2 linked regions of the Caldimonas brevitalea genome follow. The protein of the gene in region 1 binds, or shares a complex with, the protein of each later gene. Links are inferred from orthologs where the notes say so. Each region holds a gene or a part of one and is shown on either strand. Other genes may lie near its edges.

Evidence for each region.
Region 2: the proteins of AAW51_RS25280 (region 1) and yajC are in contact, whole or in part, in a crystal structure (PDB 2RDD), measured with the Escherichia coli proteins. The link is inferred for Caldimonas brevitalea from one-to-one orthologs.

The regions. Positions count from the first base shown.
Region 1 is NZ_CP011371.1:5,924,435-5,935,918, forward strand. The notes cover bases 3,279-6,953. They hold AAW51_RS25280 (efflux RND transporter permease subunit), read right to left. Parts: upstream 6,623-6,953; coding sequence 3,479-6,622; downstream 3,279-3,478. Other genes in these bases: AAW51_RS25275 (efflux transporter outer membrane subunit), read right to left, coding at 3,279-3,482; AAW51_RS25285 (efflux RND transporter periplasmic adaptor subunit), read right to left, coding at 6,636-6,953. Also shown: AAW51_RS25260 (zinc ribbon domain-containing protein), read right to left, coding at 1-239; AAW51_RS25265 (hypothetical protein), read right to left, coding at 268-564; AAW51_RS25270 (2OG-Fe(II) oxygenase), read right to left, coding at 660-1,562; more of AAW51_RS25275, read right to left, coding at 2,049-3,278; more of AAW51_RS25285, read right to left, coding at 6,954-7,838; AAW51_RS25290 (TetR family transcriptional regulator), read left to right, coding at 8,045-8,680; AAW51_RS25295 (DUF1501 domain-containing protein), read right to left, coding at 8,777-10,318; AAW51_RS25300 (DUF1800 domain-containing protein), read right to left, coding at 10,333-11,484.
Region 2 is NZ_CP011371.1:608,542-619,225, forward strand. The notes cover bases 2,815-5,689. They hold yajC (preprotein translocase subunit YajC), read left to right. Parts: upstream 2,815-4,024; coding sequence 4,025-4,354; downstream 4,355-5,689. Other genes in these bases: AAW51_RS02675 (SMP-30/gluconolactonase/LRE family protein), read right to left, coding at 2,825-3,751; secD (protein translocase subunit SecD), read left to right, coding at 4,425-5,689. Also shown: AAW51_RS27775 (PAS domain-containing protein), read right to left, coding at 1-322; AAW51_RS02665 (patatin-like phospholipase family protein), read left to right, coding at 477-1,799; AAW51_RS02670 (metallophosphoesterase), read right to left, coding at 1,906-2,727; more of secD, read left to right, coding at 5,690-6,302; protein translocase subunit SecF, read left to right, coding at 6,430-7,461; AAW51_RS02695 (DUF1631 family protein), read left to right, coding at 7,506-9,812; AAW51_RS02700 (Smg family protein), read right to left, coding at 9,850-10,302; DNA-processing protein DprA, read right to left, coding at 10,439-10,684. UniProt on the Escherichia coli protein: The SecYEG-SecDF-YajC-YidC holo-translocon (HTL) protein secretase/insertase is a supercomplex required for protein secretion, insertion of proteins into membranes, and assembly of membrane protein complexes.

The sequences.
Region 1 (11,484 bases):
GCCTGTTCGAGCGCCTGGCCGGCGTCTTCCTGGGCTTTCCTCGCGGTCTGGACGGCGGCACGCGCTTCGGCGGCGGCGGGTTTGTCGATGAAGTCGTCGAGGCTGTAGCGCTGCTCGACCTGCGGCAGTTTCTCGACGATGGTGCCGCCGAGCCCGATCAGGAACGACGCGAACACGGCCGCCACCAGCCACAGGCCGCGGCGAAACCATTTTTCCGACAACCTCAGGGCTTTGCTCATGGAAGGATGAATGTGTGGGGTGGCGAGGTCAGCGCCGCCGCGCGGCGCCCGCGGCGGGCACGGGCGCGCCGCTTTGCAAACGGGCCTCGATCTCGGCAAGCAGCCGGGTTTGCTCGTCCGGCGTGGTGATGCGGCAACGCGAGAAGCTGTCGCCGTGCAACTTCACGTCGGCATACAGATCGTCGGCCTCGACGTGAAAGTGCAGGAAGGCCTTGGACTTCAGATAGAAGCAGCCGGCCGATTTCTCGACCAACGCGGCCTGACCGCGCAGCGCTTGTAGCAAGCTATCGAGACGGCGCAGTGCCGCCAGGTCGGCATGTTGCATCTGGCTCCCTCCGGGCTGCGGGACGGACCCTCGCCCGTGCCCTGTCGATTCGACGGTCCGGCCTCGCCGGACGGCGCGCGTCTCGGCGGGAACGGTCAGTGCCCGGTCAAACGCTTCAGCGCCTGCCAGATGATAGGGGGCGTCGCGAGCTTGGCGGCCGTCTTGAAGTTGTGCACGGTCTCGTTGAACAGGAACAACGAGGTGTTGCGGCGTTCCCGCTCGCGGCGCGCCAGGCGGTACGAGTAGTAGTAGCAGGCGACCGAGCGCCGGGTGCGGCCTTCGGGCGCCTGCAGCGGATGCGGATGGCCGTGGTAGCTGATGTCGCTGTGGCGCATCAGGACCGTGCGACCGAAATCGGGCGGGATGCTGCGCACGCACTGCTTGCCCTCGGCATCCCACAGCTCCAGTGCGCCGCCCCATTCCGGGTTCCACTGCTCGTTCAGATAGGTGATCAGCACCATCTCGTTGTCGAGCCCGGTGCGCGGATGGCGGTTGAAGTCGCGGTGGATGCCGAAGCGGCCACCGTTGCGGGTTTCGTGCAGGCCGCCACCGTACAGCTTGGGGTCGGTGATCAGGTCTTCGACACCCGACACCGTCGACAGCAGGTCGAGGAAATACGGCGAGTTGACCAGGCTGAAATAAAGCTTGGCCGCCGGGCCCAGGCGGGCGCCGGGCGTGGAGCGGTGGGTCAGCTCCTGCTGGCTTTTCACGACGCGCCAATCCTGCTCGCGGCAGTCGTCGAACTCTTCGGCGATGAGACGCAGCAGTTGCGGCGAAAACAGGCCGTCGATCACCAGGTGCGGGAAGGGCTTGGCCTCGCGCATCTGCTCCGCCAGTTGCTGCACATATGCAGGACTGGACAAATCAGGACTCAGCAGATCGGCGAACGCGAGCTGCCGCCCGCGGATGCTGACGAAGCTGCCGGAGCTGCTGCTCGTCGGTTCAGGCGGCAGGCCGAGAGCGCCGGGCAGTGGGGAGACCGCAAGGTGGAGGCTCATGGGTGGCGACGACAGGGCCAATGTACGAAGGCCCCGATGGTGACATGTGTGTGGACATGTCAGGTCACCGGATGTCCAATCTTGGCCCCCTTCCATCGTCGCTCCCCCCGACTTGGGGGGCTGGTCGGTCGGGTCCGCGCGACACCTCCTATGGGTCACGGAAGGAGTGCGTCGGGACGGCAGACGAGGTGCACCGATCGAGGCCAGGGCACGGAAACAGGCGGTGTCAGAGGCGGCGCGAGACCCATGCGGGCCAGCGTAACCACCCACTATCGCTGCAGCGCGCACTCAGAAAGAGGCCAGTGTTTTCAGTGCCGCTCGCCGCGGTCTCCAGACCGGGCACGACCGTGAGCGGTTACTTTCTAGAACAACCTCGCCCCGCGCTGCCCGCCGGGCGGGCGACGCAAGCGTCGCAGAGGTCGGGGCCGGGGCGCACCCGGCTCCGACCTCCGCCCCCGGTGGGGAGCGGTCCCCGCCGGGTACCGATCAGGGCTGCGATGCAGCGACCACCGGGTCCACCCAGCCGCCGCCCAGCGCCTTGAACACCGCCACCGTCGCGGCCAGCTGGGCTTGCCGGTTGTCGACCGTGCGCAGGCGTGCCGTGTTGGCGGTGCGTTGCGCGTCGAGCAGCTCCAGGTAGGCGGAGTAGCCGACGTCATAGCGCTGCTGCGCCACCTGCAAGGCGCGCAGTGCGGCCTTTTCGCTGGCCTCGACATCGGCCTGCGACTCGCGCGCGGCGCGCAGATTGGCCAAGGCGTCGGCGACGTCCTTGAACGCAGAGTGCACGGCGCCCTGGTAGGCGGCCACCACTTCACGTTGGCGCGCCTCGGCCTGCTCGGTCTGCGCGGCACGCCGGCCGGCGTCGAACAGCGGCAGCGTCAGGCCGAACCCGACCGACCAGATGCGCGCCCCGCTCTTCAACAGGTCCGACAGCTCGGCGCTTTCGCCGCCGGCCAGGCCGGTCAGCGACAGCTGCGGGAACATGGCCGCCTTGGCCACGCCGATCTGGGCGTTGGCCGACACCAGCTGCTGTTCGGCCTGGCGCACGTCGGGCCGGCGCGCGAGCAGCTCCGATGGCAGCCCCGCCGGCGGCACGGGCGGCAGCGGCAGCGTCTGCAGCCGCCCGCCGGCCAGCTCGAGGCCGGGCTGAGCGGTCAGCAGGCCCAGTTGCGATTGCGCCAGCGAGCGTTGCCGTTCCAGCTCGCGCAACTGCAGCGCGGCATCGGCCCGCAGCGATTCGGCCTGGTCGACGTCGAGGCGTCCGCTGGCGCCGCCCTGCAGGCGCACGCCGAGCAGGCGCACCGCCTCTTCGCGGGTCTTGAGCGTCTCACGCGTCAGGACAATCTGCTCGTCCAGCATGCGCAGCGAGAAATACGCCTGGGCGACCAGGCCGGCGACGGTCTGGCGCACGACTTCGCCCGCATAGCCGCTCGCCAGCGCCTCGGCACGCGCGGCCTCCGACGCACGCCGCAAGCGGCCCCAGAAATCGAGTTCGAACGAGGTCGACGCGGCAAGCCGGAAGTTGTTGCCAACGGTGCCGCCGCCCGGCAAACCGGTGGCGCCGCTGGTACGCCCACGCGCGGCGTTGGCGCCGAGATCCAGGCTGGGCCACTGGGCGGCGTTGGCCTGGCGCACCAGCGCCTCGGCCTGCTCGACCCGGGCGACGGCCTGCAGCAGGTCGGCGTTGCGCGCCAGCGCGGTGTCGACCAGCGTGTCGAGCTGCGGGTCGCCGAACAAGCGCCACCAGGTCGGCGAGACGGTGGTGGGCGCGCCGGCCGCCGGCACCGCCGCCGCGTCGGCCGCGTAGGCCGGTGGCAGCGTCACGTCGGGGCGCCGGTAGTCGGGCCCCAGCGCGCAGCCGGCCAGGGTGAGGGCCGTCAGCACGGCCGGGGCGACGCGAGTGTGCAAGCGCGTCTTCATACCGGAACCTCCTCGGTGGCACCAGGTTGGTGGCTGTGCTGCGGGCGCGGCTTGCGGGCCAGCAGTGCGAAGAACAGGGGCACGAAGATCGGTGCGACGAAGGTGGCGATCAACATGCCGCCCACCACGCCGGTGCCCATCGACTGCCGCGCCGCGGCGCCGGCCCCGGTGGCCAGCATCAGCGGCAACACGCCGAAGACGAAGGCCAGCGAGGTCATCACGATGGGACGGAAGCGCAGCCGCGCCGCTTCACGCGCCGCTTCGGCCGCACTCTTGCCGTGCTCCATGCCCTGCATCGCGAACTCGGCGATCAGGATGGCGTTCTTGGCCGCCAGGCCGATCAGCACCACCAGGCCGATCTGGAAGTAGATGTCGTTCTCCATGCCCCGCAGCATCACGAACAGCAGCGCACCGGTCAGCGCGAACGGCACCGCCAGCACCACCGCCATCGGCACCCCCCAGCGTTCGTAGAGCGCGGCCAGGATCAGATAGACCATCACCAGCGCGAACCCGAAGGCGAAGATCGATGCGCTGCCAGTGCGCTTTTCCTGGAAGGCCTGGCTGGTCCACTCGTAGCCGTAGCCGGGCGGCAACGTTTCGCGAGCCACCTGCTCCACCGCGGCGATCGCGTCGCCGGAGCTGAAGCCCGGCTTGGCGCTGCCCATCACCTTGGCCGCGATGTAGGAGTTGTAGCGTTCGATCTGCTCGGCCCCGGTGACCGTGTCGACGCGGATCAGTGCCTTCAGCGGGATCATGTTGCCGCTGGTGATCGAGCGCACATAAAGCCGGCCCAGGTCTTCAGGCTTGGAACGATACGGCGCGTCGGCCTGCATCGTCACACGATAGGTGCGGCCCGACCGGTTGAAGTCGTTGACGTAGAGCGAGCCCATCTGCGCCTGCAGCGCATTGAACACTTCGTTGACGGGCACGCCCAGCGCCAGCGCCTTCTCGCGGTCGACCTCGACCTTCAGCTGCGGCACGGTGGGCCGGTAGAAGGTGTTGATCCCAGTCAGCGCAGGATGCTTGGACAAGGCCGCGATGAACTCCTGGGTCACTTCGGCCAGCCGCTTGGGGTCCGACTCGGTGCGGCCCTGCACGTAGACCTCGAAGCCGCCCGCCTGCCCCAGCCCCTGGATGGCCGGCGGATTGAACGCGAAGGCGATGCCGTCGTTGAGGCCAAAACCCATGCCGCTCATCTGTTGCGCCAGCTCCTGGGCGGTTTGCTGACGCTTGTCCCAGGACTTCATCGGCACGAAGATGGTCGCGGCGTTGCTCTTGCTGCCGCCGCCGATCAGATCGAAGCCGTTGACGATGAAGAAGTGCTCGATGGCCTCGTTGCCGCTGTTCATCAGCCGCAGCTGCTCAGTCGTGCGGCTGGTGCGCTCCAGCGTGGCGCCGTCGGGCAGCACCACGGCACCGATGATGTAGCCCTGGTCCTCGCCCGGCACGAAGCTGCTGGGCACCTTGTTGAGCATCCAGCCCGCCGCCGCCACCATCAGCAGGAACGCGAACACCGCCGCAATGCGCCGCTTGAGGACAAGATTGACACCCCCCAGGTAGCGCCGCGTCGTCCAGTCGAAGAAGCGGTTGAACGGCGCGAAGAAGCGCTCGCTGCGCGTCACGCCGTCGTGGTGCGGCTGGAGCAGCAAGGCGCACAGCGCCGGCGTCAGCGTCAGCGCGACCACGCCCGACAGCACCACCGCGATCGCCACCGTGACGGCGAACTGGCGATACAACTGGCCGGCGATGCCGCCCATGAAAGCCACCGGGATGAACACCGCGCACAGCACCAGCACGATGCCGACGACCGCACCGGAGACCTCGCGCATCGCCTCGATGGACGCCGCGAAGGCGCTCATCTTCTCTTCGCGCATCAAGCGCTCGACGTTCTCGAGCACGACGATGGCATCGTCAACCACGATGCCGATCGCCAGCACCATCGCGAACAGTGTCAGCGTGTTGATCGAGAAGCCGAACAGCCACAGCCCGGCGAAGGTGCCGATCAGCGACACCGGCACCGCCAGCATCGGGATCAGGGTGGCGCGCCAGGTCTGCAGGAACACGAACACCACCAGCAGCACGATCACGGCCGCTTCGATCACCGTCTTGACCACCTCGCTGATCGACGCCGACACGAAACGTGTGGTGTCGTAGGGGATCAGGTAGTCGACGTCTTCGGGGAAGGTGTCGCGCTTGAGCTCGGCCATGCGCGCCTTGACCGCGTCGCCGACGTCGAGCGCGTTGGCGCCCGACTGCAGGAACACCGCCAGCGCGATGGCCGGCTGGCCGTTGACGCTGTTGGAGGCGTCGTAGCTCTGCGCACCCAGCTCGATGCGGGCGACGTCCTTCAGGCGCAGCACACCGTTGGGCCCGGTGGCACGCACGATGATGTCGCCGAACTGCTCGGGCGCCACCAGCCGGCCTTGTGCGGTGACGGTGTAGACCAGGTCCTGGCCTTTGGGCGCCGGCTCGGCGCCGATCTTGCCGGCGGCGTACTGGGCGTTCTGTCCGTTCACCGCGGCGGCGATGTCGGCCGTGGTCACACCCAGCTGCGCCATCCGGTCGGGCTGCAGCCACAAGCGCATCGAATAGTCTCGGGCGCCGAAGATCTGCACGTCGGCGGCGCCGGGGATGCGCTTGAGTTCGTCGAGGACGTTCTGCGTGGCGTAGTTCGACAGAAACAACGAGTCGTAGGTGCCCTTGGGCGAGTTCAGGCCCACCACCAGCAGGAAGTTGTTGGACCGCTTGGCCACCACCACACCATTACGCCGCACCTCGTCGGGCAGGCGCGGCGCGGCCAGCTGCACGCGGTTGTTGACGTTGAACGTGGCCTTGTCAACGTCGGTGCCGACCTCGAAGGTGGCGGTGATGACGGTCTGGCCGTTGGACGAAGAACTGGAGCCGAAATACAGCAGGTTCTCGACGCCCGACAGTTGTTCCTCGATGGGGCCCGCAACGGTTTTGGCCAAAGTTTCGGCCGAGGCACCGGGATAGGTGGCGGTGATCGTCACCGTCGGCGGTGCGATCTCGGGGTATTGCGCGATCGGCAGGATCTTCAGCGAGACCAGCCCTGCCAACACGATGATGATGGACAGGACCGCCGCGAAGATCGGCCGTTCGATGAAAAACTTCGAAGACATGCTCGCTCCCGTCTCACTGGGCCGAAGCGGCCGGTGCAGCGGACCCGGCGGACGCGGGTGCGGCAGCCGAGGCGCCGGCAGCGGCGGGGACCGCACCCTGAGGCGCCGCCGGCTGCACCGGTGCGCCCGGCCGCAGCTTCATCAGGTTGTCGACGATCACCTGGTCGCCAGCGTTCAAGCCGCTGCGCACCACCCAGTCGCCGCCGTTCCAGGTGCCAACCTGCACCGGCGTCGGCGTGGCTTTGCCGTCGCGCACGGTCCAGACCATGCTGCCCTGGTCGGTCTGCATCACGGCCGCCTTGGGCACCACAAAGGCCTGCACCTCACCGGCCACCACCTGCGCCCGCACGAACTGGCCGGGCAGGATGGTGAGATCGGGGTTAGGAAACTCGGCGCGCAATTGCACGGTGCCCACGCGGGGGTCGACACTGGAGCCGGCGAAGTTGAGCCGCCCTTGTGTCGCCAGCGGCTTGCCATTGGCATCGAGCAGACGCACTTGGGCGTTACGCCCGCCGCGCAGCTGTGACAGCTCCGACTCCGAGAACGAGAACCGCACCCACAGCGGGTCGGTCTGGATCACGGTGGTCAGCAGGCTGTCGGCGCCGGGCGTGACCAAGGCGCCCTGCGATCTCTGAGACCGGCCGCTGATGCCGCTGATCGGCGCGGTGACCGAGGTGTAGGACAGGTTCAGCTCCGCCTCGCGCACCTGCGCTTGGGCCGCGGCCAATGCGGCTTCGGCCAGCCGCAGCCCGGAAGCGGCGTCGTCGTACTCGCGCTGGCTGATCGCCTGCTGTTCGGCCAGCGGCTTCAGACGCTGGGCCTCGCGGCGCGCCTGTTCGAGCTGGGCCTGCTGCTGCGCGAGGTTGGCGCGCGCCTGCTGCAAGGCGATCTCGAACGGGGCACGCTCGATGCGGTAGAGCGGCGCACCGGCCTTGATGCGCTCGCCTTCCTGGTACAGCTGGCGCTCGATCAGCCCGCCGACACGTGCGCGCACTTCGACTTCTTTCGAGCCTTCGGCCTGGCCGACGGCTTCGAGCGTGATCGGCACGGTCTGCAGCGCGACCTGGCGGACGGCGACCGGCATGGCCTGCGGCGGCCCGCCGGCGCCGTGATCCTGCGCTTGGGCATCACCGTTCTTCTGGCCACAGGCGGACAGCAATGCCGCGACAGCGACCGCCGAGACGACCAGCAGACGCGACGGATGACGGCAGAGCATGGGCGCCGACGACGGCGACGCGCCGCTGTGTGAGGAGAGGCGGAAATAAGCCATGGAATGAACCCGCGATAAAAACAGCCGACTGCCGCGACCCGAAGGTGGCGACAAACGGCGAGATATGGAAAACGCTTGGGAACTACAGCGACAGCCGGGCTATCATACATACATTCGTGTATGTATGTATTAAGCACACCTTAACATTCGCCATGGCGCGCCGCACCAAAGAGGAAGCTGAGCAAACCCGGCGCCAGATCTTGGCCGCCGCCCGCGAAACGTTTCACAGCCGAGGCGTGGGCAACACCAGCCTCGAGCACATCGCGCAAGCCGCAGGCCTGACGCGCGGTGCCATCTATTGGCACTTCGCCAACAAGGAACAGTTGTTCAAGGCCATGTGCCAGGAGGTCACCATCCCGCTGGTCGACCAGATGGACTACACCTTGCTGCAGGACCCGCACGCCGACCCCTTGCAACGGGTCGCGAACTTCCTGATGCAGTTCGTCGCCGCGCTGTCGCAGAACAGCAGCTTGCTGTCGACGATGGAGATCCTGAACTTCAAATGCGAGTTCGTCGGCGAGCTGGCGCGGGACCTGACCGACTATATCGAACGCAACGAAGAGTGCCTGGCGAAGCTACAGCAGGCGTATCTCGCGGCCAGTCGCGCGCAACAGCTGCGCCCGGGCCTGACACCCAAGCTGGCGGCGCTCGAGACCCTGGTGTTCCTGACCGGCTTGCTGCGGCTGCGCTTGCTGGGCGTTCCCGCCTTCCAGAAATGCCCCGAGCTGAAGGCCTTGATCGCGGCCCATGTGGACAGCCGCCGGCTGTGTTTGAAATCGGCCGGGTAAGACGGCTGTGGATGGCGCCGGGGTGCCGCACGGCGTGGTGCGGCCCGGGCCGCGCGAGACGTGCGAGTCCCGCGTGCGGCCCCCGCACTCGCCTGGTCAGGCGAGCATGAAGCCGAGGTTGCGACGCGAGGCGTCGAACTGGGTCAGGTTGGGGAAGATGTCGAGCAACTGGCCGTCGCTCAGGCCGAACCAGCGCCCCATCGTCGCGGCATATTGGTCGACCGAGATCTCCGGTAGCAGCGCGCCGTTGTTGCCGACCTGGTTGTCGCTCGTGAAATCGTTGCGCCCGTTGCTCAGCCCGTAGACGGGGAAGCGGCCGTAGACGTCACCGCCGCGCACCGCGCCGCCCATCACGAAATGGTGCGCGCCCCACCCGTGGTCGGTGCCGTCGCCGTTGCTGGTGAAGGTGCGCCCGAAGTCGGAGGCGGTGAAGGTGGTGACCTTGTCCTGCATGCCGATGCCGGCCAGCACGCTGTCGAAGTACGCCAGGCCGTGCGACAAACGGGCCATCAGGTCGCCGTGGTTGCGGTTCTGGAAGTCGTGCGTGTCGAAACCGCCCAGGCCTACAAAAAATACCTGGCGGCGCAGGCCCAGATTGCCGGCCGCGCCGATCATGCGGGCGACGATCTGCAACTGCTGGGCGAGCGGGTTGGCGGCCTTGGCGCCGGTGGCGGGGTTGTCGTACTGCAGCAGCGGGTCGTTCTGCCCGTTCATGCCCGGGGTGCCGTAGGGTGCGACGACACCGGCGCCCAGCGCCGCGCCGAGGGCCCGCTCGGCTTCGATGGAACGACGTGTGGTGTCGACGTAGGCCTGCTCGAGCAGATGGCCCGAGCGCGAGGTGGTGACGATGCGCTCGAGCGCCGCGCCGGCCACGGCCGAATCGAACAAGCGACGGTTCGAGTCGACGGCGAGGCGGATCGCGCCGTTGCCGCCGACCTGGTATTGCATCACCTCGCGGCCGGCCAGCCAGACGTTGTTGCCGTTGGCCGAGATGCTGGTGAACAGCGACTGGCTGCCGTTGCCGGCGTGCAGCAGGTCGGCCATGCGGCCGCCCCAGCCGGCGGTGGCCCCTTCGGGCGCCAGCGCCTGCCAGGTCGATTGCTGGTCATTGTGCGAAAACAGCTTGGCCGGCTTGGGATGGTTGGAGGCGGCGTACTGCGCCTTGCTGGTGGGCCGCAGCAGCGGGCCCACGTTGGCCACGACGGCCAGGCGCTGGTGCGTGTTGAACAGCGCCTGTGCCGACCCGAGCAAGGGGTGCAGCGCGAAGCTGCGGCCCGTCTGCACGGTGGCGGGCGTCAGCGCGAGCACACCGCCGAGGCGGTCGGGCGACATCACGGCCGCGCCGGGCACCGGCGACGTGCCGGGGGCACGCAGGGCGATGGCGTCGCCGCTGCCCTGGCGCACCTTGTTGTAGTTCTCCCATGACGCCGCGTCGGTGGCGAGCACCGTGTTGTAGGTGTCGTTGCCGCCGAACAGGAAGATGCAGACCAGCGCCTTGTAGTCGCCAGGCGCGGTCTGGGCCGCGGCGGCGCCGAGCGTGGCGAGGTTGAGGGCAAACGGCGAGGCGGCCGAGCCGGCCAAAGACAGGGCGCTGGCGCGGCGCAGGAACTGGCGGCGCGACGAATCGTGGTGATGCATACGGATCCTCGGCTTCACTTCTGGGCGATGAATTCGGGCGACACCAGGGCCAGGAACACGGCGGCCTGCACGCGTTTCGCCTTGGCCTTGTCGATCGCCTCCTGGTTGGTGCGGGTCGCATTGAGGACCGGGATCGGGATGCTTTCGACCGCCTGGCGAATCTCGTCGCGCAGCGTGCCGCCCATCTGCCCGCACACCAGCAGCTGATTCAGCCGCTCGACCAGTTCCGCCGGCCTCTCGACCAGCAGCAGTTCACGGCTGAAATCGAGCTGCACATCGCGCTTGGGCGCGCGGTAGTCGAGGCCGTGCTGACCGACACCGTTGCGCACCACGTCGAGCATGAAGTTGGCGTAGCCGGCGACGGTCGTTTCATGGGTGATCTGCATTTCAGGCGCCACCTGCCCGGCTTCGGCGAGCCGCGTGTTGGGCGGCACATAGCCGGGGCGGTAGAAGTTGAACACCGAGGGTGAGCGCATCGGCGTCTGGCCCAGCTGCGAGCCCGGGTTGTCGGTGCTGCCAATCAGATAGCTGCCGCTCGCCGAGCGGGCGCCGAAGGCGCGCAAAAAGGCGCTCAGCCGCAGCACCGGCTCGCGCAGCTTGCCGTAGCCAGGGTCGGCCGCCGCGTTGGCAGCGCGCGCTTCGGGGTCGAGCAGGACGGCCTTGACCACGGCCCGCATGTCGCCGCGCACGCCGGCACCGTTGTTGTTGAACGCCGCGGTCACCCGCGCCACATAGCGCGGGCTCGGGTTGCTGGTGACCAGCCGCTGGATCAGCTGCTTGCCGATGAAGGGGCCGACGTTGGGGTGTTGGTAGAGCGTGTCGAGCGCAGCATCGAGGCTGGCCTCGGGATCGGCGGACGCCGGCGCGGTGCGACCCAGGAAACGCTTGTCGAGCACCGAGTGGAACTTGGGGTAGGCGCGCATCGTGCGCCACAGCCGGTCCGGGTCCTGACACTGCGACCAACCATGGAAACAGGCGTCGTCACTGCGGGTGCTGTACCAGCTGAAACCCGTGAAGACGCGCGACAGACCAACGATGTCGTCGCTGTTGTAGCTCTCCTGCGGCCGGCCCTGCGCGCCGAGCACCGGAGTGCCGTCGGGGTTGAGGCGGTTCAGGCCGATCGAGAACAGCTGCATCACTTCGCGGGCGAAGTTCTGGTCGGGCAC
Region 2 (10,684 bases), 5.3 Mb from region 1 along the record:
TGGCTTCGCCGTAAAAGCGGGCCAAATCGTCTTCGAGGATGGCTGCAGAGGCGGCCAGGGTGCGGGCGACGGCAGCTCGCTTGTCGAGTTCGCGGTCGACCACCAGCGACAGCGCGCGTGCCGTTTCCCGCAGGCGTTGGTGGGCCGATTCGGCTTCGCGTTGATAGGTGGCGACGACAATCCAGACGAACAGACAGGCCGTGGGCAGCAACACCGCGAGGATCAGCAGCAGCAGCCGGCGCCCGAGCGTCATCGGGCGTGCCGCGCCATCGGCGCCGTCGTCAGGCGTCGAAGCGAGGCGATTCGAAGCGGCGAGGGGCAATTGGCGCGTCCGTCGTTGGGCGTCTGATTGTTCCACGGCTGCTGGCCTCCACGGCTGCGCATCAACCCCTGACCCGAGCAGGCCGGGCGGCGCCCGCGGCCTTGCCGACCACAGGCCGCGCGTACCGGGCGGTCGCAACCCAGGAAGCGCTGATATGCATCTTGACACCACCGCCACCCCCGGCGCGTATCTGGACATCCTCGATGAAGTCGTCGAGGCCGCCCGGGATGGCGGCCGGCGCCCGGTGCCCGTGCTCAGCGACCTGGTCTCGGCCGACGGGCAGCAGCAGTTCGTCGACCTGGTGATGGAGGGCGGCGGCGCGCTGGGCATCGCCCTGGTCGGCTATGCCTGCGCACTGGAACGCCTGGGGGTGCGCTTCTTGTGCATCGGCGGTGCCTCCGCCGGTGCGGTGGTCGCTCTGCTGCTGGGGGCGGCGGGGCGCCCGCCCGAGGCCCGGGCCCAACGGCTGATCACCCTGGTGGAGCAAATGCCGCTGCGCGAGTTCATCGATGGTGGATGGGGCGCGCAATGGGCTTTTCATGTCTACCAGTCCTATTGGCGGCGTTCGCCCGGCGCCGCGCCTGAGCGCCTGCCTCGCAAGTTGCTCAAATGGGCGGCAACCGGTGCTGCCGCGGTGGTCAATACGCCCCGGCTGCTGCGCCGCCATGGCCTGTGCCCTGGCCTCCGCTTTCACCACTGGCTCGACGATGCGTTGGCCGAAGTGGGCTTGCCGGGCGCCACGACGGCCGACCTCGACCGCCGCCTGGCCGTGGCGCCCGGCGAAGTACGCTTTCGGGCCGAGCGCTTGCGCTCGAGCGACGCCGTCACGGCGCTGGGTGAGCACCCGGCGGTGGTGGCGATGGCGGCGTCGGAGCTGCGCACCGAACGCCGCGTGTTCTTTCCCGAGATGGCGCGACAGGAGTTGACGGGCGCCTTGGCCCAACCGGTGTCGCTGTTCGCCCGCGCGTCGATGTCCATCCCCTTGGTGTTCGAGCCACTGCGCCTGACGCCCGGCGGCCAGCGCACGGCCGACAAGCACTCGGCCCATGTGTTCGTCGATGGCGGTGTCCTGTCGAACTTTCCGATCGATGCCTTCCACGACCGCGACCACGTGCCGGCCTGCCCGACCGTCGGCATCAAGCTGGCCGAGGAGGCGACACCGCCACCCATCACCTCGTTGACCGGCTTGCTCGTGAGCATGTTCACCAGCGCACGCCATTCACGCGACCTGGCCTTTCTCGAAGACAACCCCGAGTTCCGCCAGCTGATCGCCCATGCCGATACGCAAGGCCTGGGCTGGCTGGACTTCGAGATGAGCCGCGAGGACCAGCTGCGCTTGTTCCGAGCCGGCGCCGTGGCGGCTTGCGAGTGGGTGTTTGGCAGCGCCGAGCGGCCGGGCTTCGATTGGGACGCCTACAAGGGCCTGCGCCGTTCGCAACTGAGCATGCCGGCGCCACGCCGCCGCGACACACCGTGAAGCCGGCGGTGCAGTGCCAGGCCGGCCTGGCACTGCCGGTGGGCGGTGGATCACCGCGGTGCTGCGCGCTGCGATGTGAGCACCCTTCGGAGCGCCGGGCGGGGGCTCACGCCGTCACCGACACCACCAGGCGCGGATCGAAGCCGGGGTTGTCGGTGGTCTTGCGTGTCGGGTCGTAGTAGCCGCGCGGGTTGCAGATCACGCGGGTGGTGCCGATGCGGTAGTCGCTGCAGTGGTGCAGGTGGCCGTGCACCCAGAGCCGGGCGCGCTCGAAGAACTCCTGCGGCAGGTCCGACGCGAACGCGGCGGTGAGCGGCTGGTCGCGGTACGCCTGTGGCACGCTGCGCGGGCTGGGGGCGTGGTGGGTGACCACGACGGTGGGCAAGGCTGCAAAACGCCGATCGCTGTCGTGCAGCCGCGCCTGCAGCCAGGCCCGGCCGATGCGGTGTTCGCGCAGGGCCACCTCCGGCTGGAAACAGCGGCCCTCGCGTTCGACGTCGCCGTCCTCGCGCTCGCGGATCAGGCGGAAGTCGTTCATGCCGGTGCGGGCGACCTCGGCAGCCTGGCTGCCGCTCACGCCCAGGTGTTCGTAGAGGCGGAAGTCGGTCCACAACGTCACGCCGAGGAAACGCACGCCGGCGATCACCAGGTCGTCGCGATCCATCACGTGCACATTGGTGCCGTGCGCGACCGCGCGCATGTGCTCGAGCTGGCGGCGACGCTCCCGGCCGTAGAACTCGTGGTTGCCAGGCACGTAGACCACCGGGCGGCCACCGAACACCGAATCGCGCCCCGCCCACAACACCCCACTCAGACCGGGCGTGTGGATGTCGCCGGCCAGCACCACGACGTCATAGTCCAGCTCGCTGGGCGGTGTGAAGGCGCCGAATTCGAGATGCAGGTCCGAGTAGATCAGGATCCGGGTCACGGCGACCTCCATGCGCGGTGGGCGAGCCGGTTCACTATATCCAGATAGCAGCGGGCGCGGCGCACAGGCCGCCTGGCGGCCTTGCCACCGCAGTGCCTCAGCCGGCGTAGCAGGAGGCGGGCCGGCCGACGGCGTCGGTCTCGACGCTGAACAGGGCGCCGGCCAACGGCTGCTGCGTGAGCTGGGCCTCGGTCAGCTTGGATCGCGCACTGGTGATGTACAGCGTGCCGAGCGTCGGGCCGCCGAAAGCCACGTTGGTGATGTGACCCGTCGGCAGCGGCACGCGCGCCAGCTCCGCCGCCGTGATCGGGTCGTGGCAGGTGACGCAGCCCCCGCCCCAGTGGGCGATCCACAGGCGGCCCTGGCCGTCGGTGGTCATGCCGTCCGGGTGCCCGTCCGCCTCGCTGAAGCGCAGCCACGGACGCTGGTTCGACAGGCTGCCAGTCGGCGCGTCGAAGTCGAAGGCGTAGATCTGGCGCCGGGCGGTGTCGTTGAAGTACAGGGTGCGGCCGTCGAGCGACCAGGTCGGCCCGTTGGTGACGGGGAAGCCGGCGTCGAAGACGCGCGTGCAGCGCCGGTCGGCGTCAAAACGATAGAGCGCGCCGGTGGGCGCCTCGCCCTCGTGATCCATCGTGCCGGCCCAGAACCGGCCCTGCGCGTCGCACTTGCCGTCGTTGAAGCGGTTGCCCGGGCGTTCGGGCTCGGGTTCGAGCAAGGGCTGCAAGTGGCCGCGGCCGCCATCGGCGTCAGGGTCGAAGTAGGCAAATCCTTTTTGCAGCGTCACCAGCAGCCCGGGCGCCTCGCGCCGTTCCGCCACCGCCGAGACGGTGACTTCGAACTGCCATTGCTCGCGCCGCTGCGTGGCCGGCGTGTAGCGGAGCAGCCGCTGGCCAAGGATGTCGACCCAGTAGAGGGCCTGGCGCGCCGGCGACCAGCAAATGCCTTCGCCGAGGATCGCGGCAGCTGGCCAGACGGGTGTGACGGGGCCGAGCAGTTGCGGGCGGGGGCAGGAGACGGAGGCCATGGTGCGGGGTCCTGGGCTGTACGAAGTGGCGAGCGTAGCGGCCGCCACGACGTGTTGCCTGACGCGGCTTGCGCAGCGCTGCGCGCCTTCGCGGCCCTGGGTGGGCCGGCGGGCACGCATCGAGCGACCCAGGAGGCGGCGCTGTGCCGGCGGCCGCCGGTGCGCGAACTGGCGGACGGCAGGCTGCCCCAGCCGGGTGGCGCGGCCGCTGCGCAGCGCGGGCAGTCCAGCGGCATACAATCAAATGTTCATCTTACGTCCCTGGAGACCCCTGTGTTTATCTCTGAAGCCTTTGCTCAGGCCGCCCCTGCCGCCCAACCCGGCGCCGGGTCGTCCCTGATGAGCATGCTGCCGCTCGTGCTGATGTTCGTGGTGTTGTACTTCATCATGATCCGGCCCCAGATGAAGAAGCAGAAGGAGCACAAGGCCATGATCGAAGCGCTGGCCAAGGGCGATGAGGTCGTGACCGCCGGCGGCGTGCTCGGCAAAGTCTCGAAACTCGGTGAAACCTATGTACACGTCGACGTGTCGAACGGGGTCGAGATCCAGGTGCAGCGCAGTGCCGTGGTGCAAGTCCTGCCGAAGGGCACGATCGGCAAGTAACGCCGCCGCCCAGCGTCCTTCCGGGCCTGCCGCGCGGGCCCGTGCACAGCCTTAAGGCAAAAGAGTCGTCATGAACCGCTATCCTTGGTGGAAATACGCGATCCTGGTGGTCGCGGTGCTGGTGGGGCTGATCTATGCCCTGCCCAACCTCTTCGGCGAAGCCCCCGCCGTGCAAGTCTCGAGCGGCAAGGCCACCGTCAAGGTCGACGTGGACCTTGAAGCGCGCGTCTCGCAGGCCTTGCAGCAGGCCGGGCTGCAACCCGATTTCGTGCAGTTCGAAGGCAATTCGGTCAAGGCCCGGTTCGCCGACACCGACGCGCAGCTGAAGGCCAAGGACGTGCTCAGCAGCGCGCTCAACCCCGACCCCGCCGACCCCGCCTACATCGTCGCGCTCAATCTGGTGCCGCGCTCGCCCCAGTGGCTGGCGGCGCTGAACGCGAGGCCGATGTACCTCGGCCTCGACCTGCGCGGCGGCGTGCACTTTCTGATGCAGGTCGACATGAAGGCGGCGCTGACCAAGCGCGCCGAGGGCCTGACCGCCGACGTGCGCTCGATGTTGCGCGACAAGAACATCCGGCACGGCGGCGTGACCCGCAACGGCAACGACATCGAACTGCGTTTGCGCGACGCCGAGACGCTGGCCGCCGCACGGCGCGTCATCGAAGACCAACTGCCCGACCTTGCGATCACCGAGACGCCCGAAGGCAGCGAGTTCAAGCTGAGCGCCCGCCTGAAGCCAGATGCCGCGCGCCGGGTGCAGGAACAGGCGCTGAAGCAGAACATCACCACGCTGCACAACCGCATCAACGAGCTGGGCACCACCGAGCCGGTGATCCAGCAGCAGGGCCTGGACCGTGTCGTGGTGCAGCTGCCTGGCGTGCAGGACACGGCACGCGCCAAGGACATCATCGGCCGCACCGCCACGCTCGAAGTGCGGCTGGTCGACGACAGTCCCGAAGCGGCGTCCGCGGCGGCCGGTGGCGGCCCGGTGCCGTTCGGCACCGAGCGGTATGTCGAGCGCGGCGGCGGCCCGCTGATCGTCAAGCGCCAGGTCATCCTGACCGGCGAGAACCTCACCGACGCGCAAGCCGGCTTCGACGAGCAGCAGCAAGCCGCGGTGCACCTGACGCTCGACGCCAAGGGGGCCCGCATCTTCCGCGAGGTGACCGGTCAGAACATCAACAAGCGCATGGCCATCCTGCTGTTCGAGAAAGGCAAGGGCGAGGTCGTGACCGCCCCGGTCATCCGCTCGGAAATCGGCGGTGGCCGGGTGCAGATCTCCGGCAGCATGAGCACCCAGGAAGCGAACGACACCGCACTGCTGCTGCGGGCCGGCTCGCTGGCGGCGCCGATGGAGATCATCGAAGAACGCACCATCGGCCCCGCACTCGGCGCCGAGAACATCGACAAGGGTTTGAAGAGCGTGGTCTACGGGTTCATCGCGATCGCGGTGTTCATGTGCCTGTACTACGGCCTGTTCGGCGTCTTCTCGACCGTCGCGCTGGCCGTCAACGTGCTGCTGCTGGTGGCCTTGCTGTCGATGCTGCAGGCCACCCTGAGCCTGCCCGGTATCGCCGCCATCGCGCTGACGCTGGGCATGGCCATCGATGCCAACGTGCTGATCAACGAACGCGTGCGCGAGGAATTGCGCAACGGCAGTGCGCCGCAAACGGCGATCCACACGGGTTACGACCGCGCCTTCGCCACCATCCTGGACTCCAATATCACGACGCTGATCGCCGGCGTGGCGCTGCTCGCCTTCGGCTCCGGCCCGGTGCGCGGCTTCGCGGTGGTGCACTGCCTGGGCATCCTGACGTCGATGTTCTCGGCGGTGTTCTTCTCGCGCGGGCTGGTCAACCTGTGGTACGGCCGCCAGAAGAAGCTGAAGAAGGTCTCGATCGGCCAGGTGTGGCGGCCGGGCGGTGAACAGCAGGTCGAGAAGGCCTGACAACACCCACTGCAGCCCCACCGCAACGCAAGCAAGCCCATGGACAAGGACCGGGCCGACACCGACGCACGCAGCGCATGCCGGTGGCGCCCGTCCTTCACACAATAGTTAGCCAGGACTCCGGCAGATGGAATTCTTCCGTATCAAGCGCGACATCCCGTTCATGCGGCACGCGCTGATCTTCAACATCATTTCGGTGCTGACCTTCGTCGCCGCAGTGTTCTTTCTGATCACCCGCGGCTTGCACCTGTCGATCGAGTTCACCGGCGGCACCGTGATGGAGCTGCAGTACGCTCAGGCGGCCGATCTGGCCAAGGTGCGGCACAGTGTCGAGTCGATGAACTTCGGCGAGGTGCAGGTGCAGAACTTCGGCACCTCGCGCGATGTGCTGATCCGCCTGCCGCTGCGCGGCGACGTGAAGCAGGCCGAGGTGGTCGGCAAGGTGTTCGGGGCGCTGTGCCAGGCCGAAAACGGCAAGGTCGAACGCCGCCAGGCGACCACCGAAAAGGGCGAGACGGTCAGCGGCGAGGTGTGCACGACCGGCAGCGCCGAGCCGCTGCGGCTGCAGCGCAGCGAGTTCGTCGGCCCGCAGGTGGGCTCGGAGCTGGCGCGCGACGGCGCGCTCGCGCTGCTGGTGACCGTCGTCGGCATCATGATCTACCTGGCGATGCGCTTCGAATGGAAGTTCTCGGTCGCGGCCATCATCGCCAATCTGCACGACGTCATCATCATCCTGGGCTTCTTCGCCTTTTTCCAGTGGGAGTTCTCACTGTCGGTGCTGGCGGCCGTGCTGGCGGTGCTCGGTTATTCCGTCAACGAGTCGGTGGTGATCTTCGACCGGATCCGCGAGGCCTTCCGCAAGTACCGCAAGATGACGCCCAGCGAGGTGATCGACCACGCGATCACCAGCACGATGAGCCGTACCATCATCACGCACGGCTCGACCCAGATGATGGTGCTGGCGATGCTGCTGGTCGGCGGCCCGACGCTGCACTACTTCGCGATCGCACTGACCATCGGCATCCTGTTCGGTATCTACTCGTCGGTGTTTGTCGCCGCCGCGATCGCGATGTGGCTGGGTGTCAAGCGGGAAGACCTGATCAAGCAGACACGCCAGGAAGGCGACCCGGACGATCCCAACGCGGGTGCCGTGGTGTAGAGTTGACACAGTTTTCCGCATAGGACGCAGGCGTTCTCTCCACCATGGCGATACCCGCCGACCCGAAGGCGCTCGCAGCCCAAGCCCGCAGGACCTTTCTGAACGTGCTGCTCTACGGAGCACCGAACGCCTTGCTGGCGATAGAAGAAGGGGTGAAGACGCTCGCCTCGCAGGCGGCGCCGCCGGAGGTGTTGCTGCGCCGCCGCGACGCCGCGGCCGACATGCAGCGCTGCCGCATCGGCTGGCAGCGGCATTTGGCCGAACGCCTGCAGCGGCGCGCGGCCAGCGTCGAAGAGGTCACCCCGACCCAGCCCGGTGCCCTCAGCGGCCTGCGTGGCGCCGAGCTGTCGCTGGTCGATGACGACACCATCGAGCACGAGATCCTGACCTCCCGCCTCGCACTGGCGGCCATGGATCAGGCGGCCTCCGAATTCACCGACCTGCGTTCGCGCTTCAGCACGCTCGAGCGTCGCCCCGAGTTGGCGTCGGCCGATGTGCTGCGCCCGCACGTGATTGCGCGCGAGGCGCTCGAGGCTTGGCGGGCGGCCGGGCTGACCGTCGTCGCTTGGCGAACGGTGCAACCCATCCTGCACGACGAGCTGGCGCACCTGATGGTGCTGGCCTACCACGAGACCAACAAGTGGTTGATGGCCCATGGCGTGCTGCCCGAGATCGACCTGCGGCCGCTGATCCGTCGCAGCCGCAACGCCGGGGGCGCGGCGGGCGGGCCCGCCCCTCATGGCGGCACGCCGACGTCTCCCGCCTCGGGGCTGGCCGGCGGCGCGGCCTTGCCGCCGCCGTCCGCGCCCGCGGCCTTGCGCTCGGCGGTGGGCGAGGAAACGCGGATGATGACGCGCTCGTCCAGCCTGATGCGCTCCACCGAGCAAGCGCAGGCGGTGCTGGGGCGCTTGAACCGGCTGGTCGGCAAGCAGGTGCCCGACTTCGAGGTCACCACCACGTTCAAGGCGTCGCCCAAGCTGGCGGCCGCGATCGCAGAGGCCGAGCGCGACGTCGCGCAGCGCCTGCGCAGCACCCAGCCCGACCTGATGCCGGCCAGTGCGCCGGCCCTGCTGGACCAGCTCAACGAACGCAAACAGGCCCTCAAACAGGCGGCCGAATCTCCCATCGAACGGGCCACGATCGAGATCGTGGCCTTGCTGTTCCAGAGCATCCTCACCGAGGAGCGATTGCCGCCGTCGGTGCGGGTCTGGTTCGCACGGCTGCAGATGCCGGTGCTGCGGGTGGCGATCGGCGAGCCCGATTTTTTCGCCACCACCGACCATCCGGCGCGCAAGCTGATCGACCGGATGGGCGCCTGCGTGATGGGGTTCGACGCTGCCACCGCGGGGGTGATGGGCGACGCGCTCGAGAAAGAAATCAAGCGGGTGGTGCAGGTGGTCGAGGCCTACCCCGACACGGGGCGGCGGGTGTTCCAGACCGTGCTCGTGGAGTTCGAGAAGTTTCTCGAGAACTACTTCCGCCACGAAAACGAGGTGTCGCGCAAAGGCGTCTCGCTGGCGCAGCAGGTCGAGCAGCGCGAAATCCTGACCATCCAGTACACGATCGAGTTGCGCAAGATGCTCAACGAGGTGCCGGTGCAGGACGGGGTGCGCGATTTTCTGTTCCACATCTGGGCCGACGTGCTGGCGATGAGCGCAGTCAAGAGCGGCGCACAGAGCGAGACCACCAAGGCCATGAAGCGGGCGGCGGCCGATTTGATCTGGTCGGCCAGCGCCAAGGTCTCCCGCGAGGAACGGGCCGAGGTGATCCGCCGCCTGCCGCCGTTGCTCAAGACCTTGCGCGATGGCATGGCCAGTGCCGGCGTGCCGGGCGAAAAGCAGGACGAGCACATCCAGGCACTCAACAACTCCTTGGCGGCTGCCTTCACCGCCAAGACCGCGGCTATTCCGCACGAACGGCTCGAAGAGTTGATGCTGCAGCTGGAGACGCTGGAAGAGCTGCTGCCCGACATCGAAGTGGAGATCGACGAGTCGATGGTGCTGGACCTGTCCAGCCACGAGTCGTCCGGGCTCGAGGTGGTCGCCGAGGGGGGCTCGATGCCCAGTCCGGCCATGGTCAGCTGGGCCCGCTCGCTGCAGGTCGGCACCTGGTTCAAGCTCGACTACCGGGGGCGCAACGAGCCGGTGCAACTGGCGTGGCAGGGGCTGCGCCGGCAGCTGAGCCTGTTCGCCTCGCCGCATGGGCGCTGCGTGTTGTTCCAGCAGCACCGGCTGGCGGCCTTCCTGCAGGCGGGGCTGCTGGTGCCCGCCGAAGAAGAAGCGCTGACCGTGCGGGCCACCCGCAACGCCTTGGCCAAGCTCGACGCCGACCCGAGCCGGCTGCTGAGCTGACTGACGGCAGCCGGCGCGCTCGGCGCGGCGGAGGGGGTCAGTGGATGAGCCGGTCGGCGGCGTCGACGAACAACTCGTCGAGGATCAGCGCGTCGGGCTCTTCGCCCAGGCTCCAGAACACCATCAGCACGATGATCTTCAGGTCTTCGAGCGACATCGGGCTGCCGTTGCTGACCATCGCACGGTCGATGACGATCTCGCGCATCGGCGCCGGCAGCACACCGGCGCTTTCGAGGAAGCTGATGAAGCCCATGCACTCTTCGCCCAGCTGCTCCTGCTCGGCCTGCGTGAACACGCGCATGCTGAGGGGCCCCTGGCTGCCGGCGTGGGTCTGGGCGGCGTGCGCCAGACCGTCGAGCCAGCTGAGGGCTTCCTGGATTTCGTCGTTCTCGAAACCGACCGCCGACAGCTTGCGGGTCAGCTGCGCATGGTCAGGACAGGCGTCGGGGCGCCAGTAGTTTTCGTAGAGGTAGACGAGCACATCGAACATGCTGCCGACTATACCTGAGCGGCTTGCTCGGGCGGGGCGCCAAAAAGAGGGGTGCGCCAGGGTGCGGGGATTGCCTCGACCGACGGTGCTTGCCGGGTGTCGGAGTCCGCTCCGGCCATCGGCCGGCGCCGGCATTTCAGGAGCGCGCGATGCGCTGGAACAGCTGGCCGGGCAGCCGCGCCACATCGCCGGCGAGTTCCAGTTCGAGCAGGCGCGCACTGAGCGTCGCGCAGTCCCACCCGGTGCGGGCGGACAGTCCGTCGAGCGTGATGGCGTCAAAGCCGAGCGCGTCCAGCAGCGGGTCGGACCCCGCCTTCGTGGACGGTTCAGGGGACGCTCCGGCATGCCCGGCGGCCGCCGCGGCCTCTGATTCCCTCGCCCC